DNA from 2 places in the Enterococcus sp. ZQ21 genome. Region 1 is predicted to be linked to the other one. Evidence: riboswitches for the same ligand, from Rfam matches in the RefSeq annotation. Region 1 holds a riboswitch; the other holds the start of a gene.
What was found. A riboswitch is a leader RNA that binds a small molecule or an ion and turns the genes downstream of it on or off. The one in region 1 is predicted to bind preQ1.

Region 1 (8,164 bases):
CATGCACGGTGCTCCTGATCTAAGAAAAAACCTGTGATAATCATGTTTTATCAGATTAAATGCTAACAAATTTTATCATTAAGTAAAAGCAAAAGCACCGAATATGCGAAAAAGGATAATGAAATTATCTAGAGAAATTTTTTAATGTTCGATCAATTTGTCGATCGATATCTTTTCGTTTCAAATCTTCCCGTTTATCATACGATTTTTTCCCTTTTGCCAGACCAATCAATACCTTGGCATAGCCGTTACGAATATAGACTTTTAAAGGAACAACAGTGATTCCCGTGTTTTTCAATTCGTTTTCAAGACGAACGATTTGTTTCTTGTGCAATAATAGTTTTCTCGTGCGCAACGGATCATGATTAAAAATATTTCCTTGTTCATAAGGACTGATATGAACATTATGCAAGAAAGCTTCCCCGTTGCGGACGCGAATAAATCCATCTTTCAGATTGATCCGGCTGTTTCGTATCGACTTGATCTCCGTTCCTTGCAAGACCATCCCTGCTTCCATCGTGTCGATGATCGAATAATCATGGCGAGCTTTCTTATTTTGTGCAATTAGTTTTCCCTCGCCTTTTGGCATAGCTGTTTCCTCCAACTCATTTTATTTTTTCTTTTTCTTCTTTTTGACACCTTTGTAAAATGGCTTTTTCCCTTTTTTCTTACCGAACGTTTGCTTACTATCACTATATCGTTTGTTCTTCTTGCCATTTTTTTCTGAGCGTTTGCCTGCTTGTTTTCCTTCTCGTTTTCCAGATTTTCCATTGCGTGCTTTTGGACGTTCCAACGCAGTGACCTCTTCTGCGGAAACGAGTTCAAAATCCACTGCTCGTTCATCTGGATCAGCTTTGACTACTTTTACGCGCACTTTTTGTCCGATTTTAAAAGTCAGACCAGTTCTTTCACCTACAAGCGCTAAATGATTTTCAATAAAATGGAAGTAGTCTTGTTTCAATTCATTGATATGGATCAATCCTTCTACTGTATTCGGTAGTTCGATAAACAGTCCGAATTTCACAACAGAGCTGATGATCCCGTCGAATTCTTCTCCCACTTTGTCCATCATGAATTCTGCTTTCTTCATCGCATCTACTTCACGTTCTGTTTCTACTGCGCGACGCTCCATCTTAGAACTATGATCCGCGATTTCAGGAAGTTCCTCAGCCCATAAACTTTGATTGCTTTCACTTTTATCTTGGCTATAGGAACGGATCAGCCGATGGACGATCAGATCGGGATAGCGTCGAATAGGAGATGTAAAATGTGTGTAGTAATCTGCTGCTAAGCCATAATGCCCAAAATTGTCTTCTGAATAGCGTGCTTGTTGCATACTTCTGAGCAACATAGTATTGATAACTGCCGCTTCTGGTTTATCTTCTACTCCTTCGATCACATGCTGTAAATCTTTCGGTGTGATCGTTCCTTTCGTTCCTCGTACCAGAATGCCCAAAGCTGAAGCAAAATCAAAGAAGCGCTGCATTTTTTCTTCTTTTGGCTGTTCATGGATTCGATAAATAAACGGAAGATTTAATTTATTATAATGTTCAGCTACCGTTTCGTTGGCAGCAAGCATAAAGGATTCGATCAAGCGTTCACCTATCCCTCTGCTTCTTAGCTGGATATCATTTGGGTGTCCTTCAGCATCAACAAGGATCTTCGCTTCACGATCCTCAAAAGAAATCGCTCCACGTTTGATTCGCATCGTTTCAAGGATTCGATGCAACTCACCCATTTCTTGGAACATAGGCACGAGCTGAGCATAACGTTGCATCGTTTCTTCATCTTGATCTTCTAAGATTTGATTGACAGCTGTGTAGGTCATCCGTTCTGTTGTTTGGATCACACTTGGAAAAATCTCATGAGAGACAACTTGTCCATGTGGATCGATCTCCATTTCACAACTCATGGTGAGTCGTGGAACATGGGGATTCAATGAACAGATACCATTAGATAAACGTTGTGGGATCATCGGAATCACTCGATCGGTCAAATAGACACTTGTTCCTCTTTCGTATGCTTCTCTGTCCAGTTGACTGCCTTGCGTCACATAGTAAGATACATCTGCAATGTGTACTCCAAGAAAATAATTACCATTTTCTAATTTTTTGACCGTCACTGCATCATCTAGATCTTTTGCATCTTCTCCATCAATCGTAACAATGAGCTGATCTCTTAAATCTCTGCGTCCAACAATATCCTTTTCGCTGATCTGGTCTGGAACTTCATCTGCCTCAGACAACACATCATCAGGAAATTTTGTAGGAATACCGTTAGCCACGACAATCGAGAGGATATCCATGCCAGGGTCATTCTTATGACCAATCACTTGCTTGATTATCCCTTCTAAACTAGTCGCATACCCTTTTTCAGGGTAATGGGTCAGTTCGATCAATACAATACTTCCGTCAACTGGACGAACTCCCTCTGCCGCTGCATACACTTTGAATTGGTTAAGCTTTCTATCTTTCGGGATGACCACACCATAAAGATCCGTTTCCTGTATCTCTTCGTCTGAATAAGCAACAAATTCTCCGGCTAACTGAGTAGTCGCTCGGTCTCGAATCTCCACTACTTTTCCCTCTGCTCCGCGATCCATATCTGTATTTGCTCGCTTCATGATATCAATTGCTACGGTATCCCCATTCATTGCAAAGCCAGTCGCTTCTTTCGGGATATAGATATCATCTTCTTCGGGATCAATCGTTACAAATCCAAATCCTCGTTCATTTGCCCGAAATGTCCCTTCGACCAAGATCGGTTTTAAAGGAAGTTCGACTTTTCCTTTTTTATTGAAAACGATACTCTGTTCTCTTTCCATTTGAGCAATCGTTTGTACTAGTAATTTAAAATCATCGCTTTTTTGAAAGCCTAGACCTTCAGCGATTTCTTCCATAGAAAAACTACGTTTGCGACTGCTTTCCATGAAAAAGAGAATTTTCTCTTTTATTGTTTCTTTTGTCATATTTATTCCTCATTCCAAGGTAATTTTTCTAAAAATTCCAACACGTCTTTTTCTAATTCGCGTCTTGCTGTGCCAACTGTAATCACATGACCGCTTTCAGGATACCATTGAAGTGTCACTCGTTGGCGGCTCAATTTGCGTGCCGTTTCAAATACACCATTTGGGTCGATCATTTCATCTTTCCCAGCTTGAGCTAAAAATATTGGCTGTTGGATATCTGATAGTCTACTTTCTGCGATTGCTGCTTGGTCTTGTATATCCATTAATTGATGTTCAGCTAACGAGCGGTAAGACACAGCTTTTTCATTGATTTCTTTTTCTGGTTTGCCTGCTATCTTCAGCACTTGACGTACATATTTTTCAAAATTTTCAGGCACGTTTGTTTCTACAGGAGACAGGGGCGAACAGAAAAAACCGCCGCCAATTACTGATTCTTCTTCTAGTGCCCGTACAGCAAAGATGCCACCCATCGATAATCCCAATACGGCAATATCAGAAAACTGTTCAGACTGTAAAAAATGGATAGCTTTTTTAGTATCTGCCCACCAGCTTTCTGCTTTTTCTTGCAAGATATCATATGGCTCCATCGTTCCATGTCCTTTAAATAGCGGCGCATAGACTGTATAATCTGCTTTTTCTAAAAACCGTGCGAGCATCCGGACATCATTTGGACTTCCTGAGTACGCATGAAGCAGCAAAACTGCTCGTTTTCCATGTTTTGCATAAAGGGGTTTTGGTAATTGTTTCACTCGTTTCACCTCTTTCGCCTCATTTTACCATAGTTTCTTTCATAACTTCTTCTTAAGCGTTCTCTTTGCAATAAAAAAAGCCGCCCGCCGTTGTGCGAGAGGCTTATTCGACTACTTCGAAGATAAAAATGCTAGGACAAATAATAAGATCATCCAGACAGCTCCCATGACTGCAGTTGATCGCTGCATGACAGCTTCAAAGCCGCGAGCTTTTTGTTTGCCGAATAGTTGATCCGCACCGCCGGTAAATGCACTCGCTGCACTATTTTGCTTGCTTGGCTGCATCATAATCGCAATGACCATAACAATCGATAAAACGATCACGATTCCCAAAATTAAATTATACATATAGCAGCCTCCTTCCCAAAAGATATCGTCTCTTTAACTTTATCATAGATAAAACTCCGTGACAACTCTATATAAATGGAAAAACAGCTGAAAGTGCAAATCTTTCAGCTGTTATTATTATGATTGGCGTAAGACGTCATGATACTCTGGTTTCTTCTCAAACTCTTTTTTTGCGTAAGGGCATAAAGGGATGATCTTTTTCCCCTCTCGTCTTGCTAGTTCTACTCCAGTATACACTAGCTTTTCAGCTAATTTTTGACCACGATATGCTGGATCGACAAATGTATGGTCAATAATCATGATGTCTGGCCCCGCATCCGACCATGTCATTTCTCCGATTTCTTGTTGCTCATCATTGAATAAAGCAAGACGATTTTTTTCCTCTTTGATTTCCATATGCCGCACTCCTCAAATAACTGATATTTTTTTATTCCTACCTTATTTTAACAGTCTCATGGTCTATAAACAATTATTTATCCTCGGATTGCTTACAAAAAGGAAGAGAAAATCAATCCATCGTTATTCTTTGTTCAATAAATGAAAAAATCACTGTCCAATAGGTTTTCGGATCTTTCATCGATGCTTCCAAATGTTCTGCTTCTGGAACAAGCAGTAATGCTTTATCCCCTGCTGTAGCGTTTTGAATCGTGTATGCTGCTTCTGTAGGAACAAAATGATCTCTTTCACCATGGATGACTAACAAAGGCAAATGGTTACTACCAAGCTGTCTTGTAGCTGATGCTTGCTTTAAAGAATAACCTGCGTATTTCTGAGCATAGTGATTCGCATATCTCATGATCATTTTTTTAGGAAAGACCGTGATTTTACTTAACATGTACCGAAATTCCGCATAAACAGAAACATATCCGCTGTCTAAGATAAATCCTTTGACTGCAGATGGAAGCTTTTCACCACTTGCCATCATAATCGTAGAAGCGCCCATCGAACCGCCGTGCAAAATAATGGAGGCATCTGGTTGTTCATCTAAGATGAGTTGGATCCATGCAATTAAATCTAGCCGATCTAGCCATCCCATTCCGATGATTTCTCCTTCACTTTCTCCATGCGCACGTAAATCGGGTATAAGAACGTTGAATCCTTTCTCTGCATATCTTTTACCTATATGAGACATATCTCTTTTCCCTGTACTTCGATAATCATGTACACAAATGACCCATTTATTCTGCTGAGTTGGTTGGATGAACATCTGTCCAGCTAGTTTCAACCCGTCATAACTTTTGATCGTTTTCGGTATTCCTTGTTCCCAGAAGCTTTCACACTCTTCTTCTAATTTTTGCCGCTTTTTTTCTACTGACGTGACTGCAGCAGGATCCATCAAGCGGTGCCCAGTGTCTTCATACCAGTCATAGCCTCTCTGTACTCCCGCTCTTACTAATTTCTTTGCATAAAAATAAGAAAGAAAATGGTAACTGATTCCTATAATTATCAGAATAAGAATGAAATAAAAAATAACCATCGTACACCCGCCGCTTTCTGCCAAACTATAATCTATTTATTATACAATATACCGATCAATAGGATTCTTTTTCTTCGGCACACGTAAATTCCATTTCCTTTTCATTGTATCATTTACTTAAAGTTCTTCTCAATAGATTTACTTGTAAGAGAGCATTTACATTCACAATAAAAGCCAGTATACTAATTTCGTGCATTATAAACAAGACGCTCGTCTTGGACTGGTTCGGAAACTTCCCAGAATAAAAAACTAAGTATCTCTAAAGAAAGGAGATTGGAAATAATGCGAAAAGTAATTATTGATTGCGATCCAGGGATCGACGACACTTTAGCTTTATCACTAGCTGTCAAATCCCCTGATATCGAAGTAGTTGCTATTACCGTCGTTTGCGGGAATGTCCCTGTAGATATCGGTACGCAGAATGTGCTGAAATGTTTGGAGCGCTGTGATCGTTTAGATATCCCTGTTTATCAAGGAATGGAAAAACCTTTGAAGCAACCTTTCATTAGTGCGCAAGACACTCATGGGTTGGATGGATTAGGGGAAACAAATTTCCCGAGGGTCTTAGCAAAACAGGCAGAATCGCTCCATGCAGTTGATTTTCTAGCTGATTATTTCAAAGAAAAAACAGATACATCAGTCATTGCTTTGGGTCCTTTGACCAATATCGCTTCTGTTTTGAAAATCAACCCAACTGTTGGGAAACATATGGATCGTTTTGTCTCAATGGGCGGAACTTACAAAAGCCATGGTAACTGTTCACCAGTTGCTGAATACAATTACTGGTGTGATCCTGAGGCAGCTTCTTATGTATTCGAGAAGCTCAAACAACCGATAGAAATGGTTGGGTTAGATGTGACAAGAGAAATCGTCTTGACACCGACTATCCTTGAATATTGCTGCCAAATGAATCCTGAAGAGGGAGAGTATCTAAAAGCGATCACTCGTTTTTATTTTGACTTTCACTGGAAACAAGAAAGAATCTTAGGATGTGTCATCAATGATCCGTTAGCTGTTGCTTATTTTATCGATGAGTCCATCTGTGAAGGCTTTAAAAGCTTCACTGCTGTAGAAACTCAAGGAATAAGTCGCGGACAAACATTGGTTGATCGTTATGAATTTTGGCAGAAATCTGCTAACAGTAAAATTATGACAAAAGTAGATACTCGTCTTTTTTTCCAAAAGTTTTTAACCGTTCTTTTAAATGCACAAGAAGAAACGATTATGAAAGATTTGGAAAGGTTAAAGATGGGCTAACAAAATGAATAAAAACAAGATGGCAACTCGTGTACTTACAATGATGGCTTTGTGTATTGGGATCAATTATGTTGGAGGAACGATTGCTTTATGGCTTCGTTTGCCAATCTATCTAGATTCTATTGGAACGATTTTTGCTGGCGCGTTACTTGGTCCCATACCAGGAATGTTGACAGGACTATCCAGCGGTGTATTAAGCGGGGTGACTACAGATATTTTTTCACTGTATTATTCACCGATCCAAATCCTCACAGGTTTGTTGGCTGGATTGATTTTACCAAGGTATCTCGACAAAGATAAAAAACGTTTGAAACTCTTATTACTCGCTTTGATTTTGTCTGTACCTGGAACGATCGTCTCTTCGATCATTACCGTTCAGTTATTTGGCGGAATCACTTCCTCAGGGTCTAGCATGATCGTCCAATTATTACATGGGTTAGGTTTCGATCAAACCATCAGTGTGATCTTGGTACAGGCAGGCACAGACTACCTTGACCGTCTGCTATCTGTCGTCGTTGTTTCATTAGTCATCACTATGTTGCCGCAGCGCTTGATATATTCCAAGAGAAAAATAGGATGAACAAACAGAGCCAAATGAGCAAAAAGTTGCTCATCTGGCTCTGTTTTTCATCTATTAAAAAACTTACGCTAAGTAGGATAAAATAATAGCTTGATATTTTTCGATCATATCTAAATAATTATCGAGCTCGACATACTCATCTATTTGATGAGGCAAAGTAACGACACCAGGTCCAAAGACAACAAAGTCGAAGGAGTGGTCAGCTTTTGTAAATTCGGCTGCATCTGTGGTTGCTGCCGCTCCAACTAAAGGTAATGGCTGACTGAATTGTTGCTGAATGCAATGAATCAAAGGAGAATCTGGATCTGCTTTGACAGGTATTTTGTTGTAATCGATCGTCAATTCCAAATGGTAGTCTGTCTCTTGATTCAATTCCTTGACGATTGATTGCAGTAATGCAATGATTTTATCATTTGGATATTCAGGAATCGATCGGATGTTCCCTTGAAGCTGCGCGTGGCTCGGAATGCTGTTTACTTGATTTCCGCCGCTGATCAACGTGACATTATGGATTGTTTTTCCTAAGACGGGATTCTCGATTGCTTCAGCGAGGTGATTCATTTCAGCATTTGCTTTCGTAATGAATTCATTTAGATGATTGATCGCATTATAGCCTTGGTCTGGCATAGAGCTATGCGCTTCTTTTCCGTGCGAGATGACCGTATAGTTGATTGATCCCATGTGTGTGTACATTAAACTGTAATTGGTTGGCTCTCCGATGATCAAGGCATCTAAGTCATCCACATAACCAGCTTTCGTGAGCTGTTCCCCACCTAATTCACCCA
Region 2 (8,164 bases), 1.1 Mb from region 1:
AATTAACGCACCATTATGAAAATGACAAGCTGGATTAGACAGTTTATTATAGAGTAAAATAAAAGAAAGACAGGAGTTTGCTGCGTATGGAACTATATTTTACCCGACATGGGAAGACACAATGGAATCAGGAAAGACGTTTTCAAGGGAGCAATGGCGATTCTCCGCTTTTGCCTCAAAGTTATGAAGAAATCAAAGCATTTGGGAAAAAAGTAAAATATGTTCCTTTTAAAGCAATTTATTCCAGTACAGCAAAACGAGCACGAGATACAGCAGAAGGTATCAATAAAGAGCTTGCTCGTCCGGTAGAGATTTTTTATACAGATAAACTGCGAGAACTAGGGCTAGGTACTTTAGAAGGACAATCAATCGATGAAATGTATCAGAAATACCCAGAGAATCTGCCGAATTTGCGTAATCACTTAGATCTATATGATCCTTCTCCTTTTCATGGAGAAACGATTGAATCAGCAATCACACGTATTGAAACTGTTGTAGCGGATGCGGTTGCTCAACATAAAAACGGACCTCTTTTATTCGTAGGTCATGGGGCCTCATTAACTGCTGCCATTCAATGGATGACAGGGAAAGAGCTAAGTGAGTTGCGGGAAATGGGCGGTTTGTTCAATAGCAGCCTGACGATTTTAGAGACTGAAGAGCCTTGCAAATTATTGTCGTATGAACTGAAAGTATGGAACCAAACAGATTTTTTAGGAACTGAAACAGCACCAGAACCTTTACTATAGAAGAAGGAGGCGGCTTCCGATGCAGCCAGAAGAAATGCCTTATTTCGTTGGTACAGTTGCCGCGATTTTTTTTCAAAATCCTAGTAATTTTTACAAAGTGCTTTTGGTACACATCAGCGAAACCACAGCTGATTACCGTGAAAAAGAAATTGTAGTTACCGGAAGCTTTGGCGATATTCAAGAAAATGAGACCTATCGTTTTTATGGAGAACTAGTGGATCACCCTAAATACGGAAGACAGCTTAAAGTCGAAAGATATGAGCAAGAAAAACCAACAACTGCGAATGGGATCGTAGCTTATCTTTCCAGCGAAAAATTCCCTGGGATCGGTAAGAAAACAGCAGAGAAAATCGTCGAGTTGCTGGGAGAAGATGCTATCGAAAAAATCATTGCTGATCCTTCGGTATTAAAACAAGTCTCTGGTTTAACGAAGCCAAAAAGAGAAATGCTTGCTGAAACGATTCGTCTAAATCACGGGATGGATCAAGTAATCATGGGATTGAATCGTTATGGATTCGGTAGTCAGTTAGCCTTCAGTATTTATCAGACCTATAAGAACGAGTCTTTGGAGATCATCGAAGAAAATCCGTATCAGCTAGTCGAAGACATAGAAGGAATCGGGTTCAAACGTGCAGATAATCTAGCCGAACAAGTCGGTATTGCAGCAGATTCACCTAGAAGAATCCGAGCAGCCATCTTGCATCAGATTTTTCAGCATGCTGTTCAAACAGGAGATACATACGTACCGGCGGAAACATTGCTTCAGCAAACCATCCGTATTTTAGAAACAAGTCGTCCAATCGAAATTCTGCCTGATCAGGTTGCTACTGTGATTATCCAGCTTGTTGAAGAAGGAAAAATCCAACAAGAAGAAACGAATCTTTACGAAAACAGTTTGTATTTTTCTGAATGGGGAATCGGCAATTCCATCCAACGTCTGCTCAGCCGTAAAAAAGAAATCCATTATCCTGAAAAAGAAGTGCAGAAAAATATTCGGCGTATCGAAAAAATATTCGGTATACAGTATGGCCCCTCGCAAGAACAAGCAATCGCTGAAGCCATCCGTTCTCCTCTATTTATTTTAACAGGAGGACCAGGTACGGGGAAAACTACTGTGATCAATGGGATCGTTAATCTTTTTGCAGAGTTGAATGGTCTGGAATTGGACCCGTCAAAATATACCCAAGAAATTTTTCCTATTCTGCTTGCAGCACCAACTGGCCGGGCAGCTAAACGAATGAACGAGACAACAGGTCTGCCTGCCAGTACAATCCATCGTTTACTTGGGCTGAATGGACGAGAAAAAACACCTTCAGTCAGCACGAAAGAATTAGAAGGCGGACTTTTGATCGTTGATGAGATGTCTATGGTCGATACATGGCTGGCTAACACATTATTCAAAGCGATTCCGACGAATATGCAGGTTATCCTAGTAGGAGATAAAGATCAGCTTCCTTCTGTCGGTCCTGGACAAGTGCTACATGACCTTTTGGAAATCGAACAAATTCCTAAAATGGAACTCAATCAGATTTATCGACAAGGTGATGGTTCTAGTATTATTCCTCTTGCCCATGAAATCAAAGAAGGGCGTCTACCAAAAGATTTCACAAAGAATCAAAAAGATCGTTCCTATTTCCGAAGCGACGCATATCAAATTGAACCCTTGATCTCTAAAATTGTGGAAAAGGCGAAAAATAAGGGATTCCGTGCACAAGATATCCAAGTATTAGCACCAATGTATCGGGGACCTGCAGGGATCGATGCGTTAAATAAAATGATGCAGGAGATATTCAATCCAGGGAGACCTGGGAAAAAGGAAGTGCATTGGAACGACACCGTTTATCGGATAGGAGACAAAGTACTCCAGTTAGTCAATACTCCCGAATTGAATGTATTCAATGGGGATATGGGAGAAATCACGGGGATTATCTTGGCAAAAGATTCGGAAGATAAAGTGGATGAATTAGTTATCCAGTTTGATGCAAATGAGGTCACTTATAAAAGAAACGAGTGGAATAAAATTACTCTTTCTTATTGTTGCTCGATCCATAAATCACAGGGCAGTGAATTCAAAATGGTCATTTTGCCCATGGTTCATCAATATCAGCGCATGCTTCAGCGTAATCTACTCTACACGGCGGTTACTCGGAGTAAGGAACTGTTGATTTTGTTAGGGGAAGAGCACGCGTATGCCACTTGTGTAGCGAATGAATCGGCAAGCCGAATGACTACGTTGAAATCAAGAATCATCGATAATGAAAAAATGACTATCACTCTGCGGACAAAATTAGCAGCTTATGAAGATTCTTTGATTGGAAATGATCCATTTGAAGATGGGACCTATACGAAAGAGTCGCAGGACATAAAAGAACAGTTACCTATAAAAGACGACAGTGGAACGAATGAATCGAAAAACCAAGTAATGGAAACAGTGGAACCAGATCTGTTTTCTTCATCGATTGTGGAAGAAAAGAAAGAAGAGATAGAATCTGCTGTTCCTAAGGAGTTCGTTCTTACTGCAGAAGCGATTAATCAGAAATTAGTAGATCCAATGATTGGTATGGAAAACATTACACCGTATACATTATAAAAGAATCTGACGATACGGATGCGCTATTTATTGGCAATATTGATCACTTAAAAAGCGGATGTGACACGACTTGTGCCTCATCCGCTTTTTGAAATTATTCTTGGTGACTTGGAGTGAAATTATAGGCTCTTCTTGGTAAATGGTGTTCAAAAGCCAGTTTCTCGGTATGAAGACAAACTTTTGCAAAAATGCGAGCAACCGTTTCCGCAAAATTTTTCTTTATACTCGAAATTACTTGAAAAATAACTGGTTTTTTGTAGAAAATTGCAGATCAAAAGGACGAGGAGCGACATCTTCTCCATCTTCTTGACCATATTGCGGCGTTGTTGAAACGATTCGTAATCTGTTTGTTGTGTAGTGATGGAAATATTTCGATTTCAATTGTTTTTTCTGCATAAGTAAAAGGATAAGCCATATGATTTTAAAAATATTGATTCGTTCGACCATGACAAAATCAATGACTGGTTTAGACGCATCTGCAGTTGGAGCAATTGCGATTCCTCCTCCAAAAAAAGGATGCTTCGTTGCTGTACATAAAAATGCATTTGAAAAACTTAACTGCTTTCCTCCTGCATCCACTAGAATTGGAAATCCTTTTTGAGTAAATAAAGTCCGGAGAATAGAGAACAAATACGAAAAAGAACCTAAGTTGTATTTGTTCAATCGTTCTTTTGTAGAAGAATGATTTGTCGCGTGGACGATAGCTGCATCTAATCCAATACCAAAATTATTAACAGCTATTCCTTTTTTTTCACTTATTTTTTCTTCATAAGCCATTATATGGACTTTATCTGGTGATTGAGCTGCTAAAATCAGCTGAAGTGCTTTTTTAGGATTCTTAGGAAGTCCCGCTCCTCGAGCAAAATCATTTCCAGAGCCTGCTGGAATATAAGCGACAGGAAATTCAACTTCCATCTGATAGAAAGTATCAAGTACCTGATGCAAGGTTCCGTCTCCTCCTACGATGATCAAAAGAGGGAAAGTTTCGATTGTTTCCTGTTCTTCTGTCCAAGGTACTAATGTTTCTTTTGCCAGAATTTCAGCAATCTCCGCATCATGTCCTTTGTATTCACTGTAATGAAGGGTATAGTTGACATGTTTGTTTTTTAATACCGGCAAGATTTTTTCTGCTACTTTATGTCCGTTTCCACTGCCTGCCGATGGATTGATCAATAAATGATAATGGAATTTCATATTTTCCTCCTGCTATTCAATAAAACAAGATATTTTAATCATCCTGTTTGCTGGTTAACCAATAATTAGCAAGCTTTTTCTATTTTTGGAATGAAAGAAACTTGTTTTTTTACAAAAAAACGCCTGTTACAAAATTAATTCTTGGTTATTATAGCAGAAGACTAGGAGAATGAAAAAGGTCTGGAGACCGAAAAACACAAAAAAGCCTAGCAAGCGCATCATCCATTACTTACGTAAGGAGAAGTTCCAAGGTTCGGTATGTCCACTTAGACCTTCAGCTGCCTGCTAGACTACTCTCTAGTAAGAGGTTGCTCAAATTCCCACATCCTTTTTTATTTATTTAAGTTTCACAACAATTCTGTTCGTGCAGAACCTACTTCGTCTGCTTTACTGGGAATTCTTATGACCCCTTACACTTATCTTATACCATATTTCGAGACTTTTGGCAAACGTTTACATTTTTGCTTATTTACTTTTTTCAAAAGTAGATAAGACAGATTGAAATAAATGAAAAGTCTGTTATAATTATTGTTTGTTTCACATAATCGCGGTTCATCAACCATCCCGCGTTAAAAAAACTAGGAGAAACGAGGAGAGAAAATGCAAAAAACGAAAAGCAGACAACGGTTGTCCGTAATCGTTGTAAATGGTATCGTCATGGCTCTTTATCTAGCGTTAACTATTTTAGTTGCGCCTGTATCCTCAGGGCCGATCCAGTTTCGTATTTCAGAAAGTTTGAATCATTTAGTTGTCTTTAACCGTAAATTACTTTGGGGAGTTTTGGGCGGGGTCATCGTCTATAATGCCTTCTTTGGATTTGGTATCATGGATGTGGTTTTCGGTGGTGGCCAAACATTGCTTTCTTTAGGTCTGACAGCTTTGTTGCAAAACAAAGTGAAAAATGTAAAGATGCGTTTAGTATTGAACACGATCTTCTTTACCATCAGCATGGGATTGATTGCTTATATGCTAGTTCCGACAGGTGGCCAAGCATTTTGGACAACCTATGGTACACTTGCATTAAGCGAGTTCATCATCATGGCTGTTTCAGCACCACTGATGTATTATTTAGATCGTTCGCTTGATTTTGAAAAGCGTGTCTAATTGTAAAAAAACGACAAAAGAAAGCAGCTGAGCTGTATTTCTTTTGTCGTTTTTATTATGCTTCTTGGTTTTGCAAATTTTCGATTTCTACCACTTTATAATTCTTTTTCTCTAAGTGGTTGACGATCGTTTCACATACTTTTGGTTCAGTGTTCGCCGGCAGCGTAATCAATGTACGTCGGATATATTCGTCTTTTTCAATATCAAGAGTAATGCAGCTGGCAATGCTACTGTGTTTTGAAATGATTTTTGCGATAGCAGCCAGATCTCCTTGCTTTCCTGTAGAAGCAATTGTCAGCACATAGCTTCCTTGTTCTACGCTCCAAGATTGGGAGAGCATATTAAGTAATGTGCTATGTGTCAAAATACCATAAAAATGATTTTCACTGTCAAGGACAGCAATATAAGGTAGCTCTTTGATCGTAAAGAATACTTTGAAGAAAGAAGTATCCAGATAAATGAACTTTGTGGCATTTTTCAAAAGATGAGTGACAGGAAGCGTCATATCACCGCCGTTTGCTTTATGACGATAGATGTGCATTTTGTAAATATTTCCACGGAAAATATTCCCTGAAGAATCTAAGATCGGCACACAACGGTATCCGGAAGTTTCTAAAATTTTTAATGCTTCTTCTAATGTACTAGTCTCTGTAACGGTTGTCAGATCTTTTTTCTTATATACAAGTGTTTTTAATAGCATCGCTATACCTCCAATTGTCTCATTTTAGCTTAATTTCAAATTAATCATATCATAATTTTATCTAAAACAATAGATAGTTTATTTCACAAATTGACAAGTAAAAAGTTACGTGATACTGTTATTAAGTATAAGTCTGATTCTCAGCAAGGGGGGCAGAAGTAAATGGCAAAGAAAAAAGCAGCACTCGCTTGTTCCGTTTGTGGGTCTCGTAACTACACAAAATCAGTCAGTGAAGGAAAAAGCGGCGAACGTTTAGAAATCAACAAATTTTGTAAATATTGTAATCAATATACATTACATAAAGAAACGAAATAAACAGCAAAGGAGGATGTCTCATGAAATTTCTAAAAAGCGTAAAAGATGAAATCAAACAAGTAACTTGGCCAAACAGAAAACAACTTCGTAAAGATACGTTGGTAGTTATCGAAACTTCTATTCTTTTCGGGTTGATGTTTTACGTAATGGATACAGCAATCCAAAGTTTATTTGGCTGGATCTTAAAATAACTCGCTGGCCACAATGTGCTTTTAGTGCTATAATGAAGCGAAAGAAAAACTTCGGGTGTACTGAGGTTTTTTTATTTTACAATGAAATGAGGAGCCTTCAATGGAATCTTTTGAAAAAAACTGGTATGTCTTGCATACATATTCAGGATATGAAAACAAAGTAAAAGCAAATATCGAATCTCGTGCGCAAAGTATGAAAATGGCCGACTTTATTTTCCGTGTCGTTGTTCCTGAAGAAAAAGAAACAGAAGTCAAAAATGGGAAAGAAAAAGAAATCGTTCATAAAACATTTCCAGGATATGTTCTTGTTGAAATGATCATGACAGACGCTTCCTGGTATGTTGTCCGTAACACACCAGGCGTGACAGGATTCGTTGGTTCACACGGAGCTGGAAGCAAACCAGCACCACTACTTCCAGAAGAAGTCAATCATATCTTGCGTTCTATCGGCATGAGTCTACGACAAAATGATCTAGAAGTAGAAGTTGGCGAAGTTGTGAAAATCATCGAAGGCGCATTTGCTGGATTAGAAGGACAAGTAACAGAAGTTGACGGAGAAAAAGAAAAATTGAAAGTCAACATCGATATGTTTGGTCGTGAAACAAGTACAGAACTTGATTTCGATCAAGTAGATAAAATCGATTAATGATTAATAAAAAGACTTGAAATGTCGATCATACGATTGACCTTTCAAGTCTTTCTTTTTTCTATATGGAAAGGAAGAGGAGAATGACAAATCAAATCAAAAATGTATGCAAACATGCGGCTACAGCAGCTTTAGTGCTTATCAGCTTGTTTGCGATAAGTGGTTGCCAGACGACGAAGACGAATACTACTGCAGTTTCTGATAAAGAAAAAACGGTAGAATCCAGTAAATTGATAGAAAAAACCACTATTCCAACACTTTTTTTCCATGGCTACAGCGGGACAGAAAATTCCTTTAAAGGGATGTTGCAACGTTTGGAAAAAAATCAAAAAGCAGTAAAAGAATTAGTTTTAATAGTAGGAGCAGATGGACAAATACAAGCAGAAGGGGACTTGTCTGGAAAAGCAGACAATCCGATGGTCCAAGTATTGTTTGAAGATAATAAAAACAACGAGTGGAACCAAGCAGAATGGATCAAATCTTGTCTTTTGTATCTGAAAGAAAACGAGGGCATAGACAAAGTCAACATAGTGGGGCATTCCATGGGAGGGGTTAGTGCATTACGCTATTTAGGAACATATGGACAGGATACGTCATTGCCGCAAGTTCAGACATTTACGGCAATTGGTGCACCTTTTAATGATTTTGTCGATGACAGTGGGCAATCTCTGACAGAGG

Region 2: it holds a riboswitch for preQ1, as region 1 does, so the genes downstream of both, QK255_RS10965 (QueT transporter family protein) here and QK255_RS03635 (nucleoside hydrolase) in region 1, are expected to answer to the same signal.

Annotation. Positions count from the first base shown of each region.
Region 1 is NZ_CP125658.1:775,044-783,207, reverse strand. Features, by position in the region: gene smpB (SsrA-binding protein SmpB) at 125-589, opposite strand; gene rnr (ribonuclease R) at 611-2,968, opposite strand; gene QK255_RS03655 (alpha/beta hydrolase) at 2,971-3,726, opposite strand; gene secG (preprotein translocase subunit SecG) at 3,829-4,065, opposite strand; gene QK255_RS03645 (GNAT family N-acetyltransferase) at 4,183-4,461, opposite strand; gene QK255_RS03640 (alpha/beta hydrolase) at 4,574-5,542, opposite strand; PreQ1 riboswitch class I at 5,757-5,801, shown strand; gene QK255_RS03635 (nucleoside hydrolase) at 5,825-6,799, shown strand; gene QK255_RS03630 (ECF transporter S component) at 6,804-7,379, shown strand; gene QK255_RS03625 (ArgE/DapE family deacylase) at 7,443-8,164, opposite strand, start outside.
Region 2 is NZ_CP125658.1:2,256,554-2,264,717, reverse strand. Features, by position in the region: gene trmL (tRNA (uridine(34)/cytosine(34)/5-carboxymethylaminomethyluridine(34)-2'-O)-methyltransferase TrmL) at 1-38, shown strand, start outside; gene QK255_RS10980 (histidine phosphatase family protein) at 87-746, shown strand; gene recD2 (SF1B family DNA helicase RecD2) at 766-3,336, shown strand; gene QK255_RS10970 (diacylglycerol/lipid kinase family protein) at 3,568-4,530, opposite strand; PreQ1 riboswitch class I at 5,072-5,118, shown strand; gene QK255_RS10965 (QueT transporter family protein) at 5,131-5,634, shown strand; gene cbpA (cyclic di-AMP binding protein CbpA) at 5,690-6,334, opposite strand; gene rpmG (50S ribosomal protein L33) at 6,497-6,649, shown strand; gene secE (preprotein translocase subunit SecE) at 6,670-6,840, shown strand; gene nusG (transcription termination/antitermination protein NusG) at 6,941-7,486, shown strand; gene QK255_RS10940 (alpha/beta fold hydrolase) at 7,552-8,164, shown strand, end outside.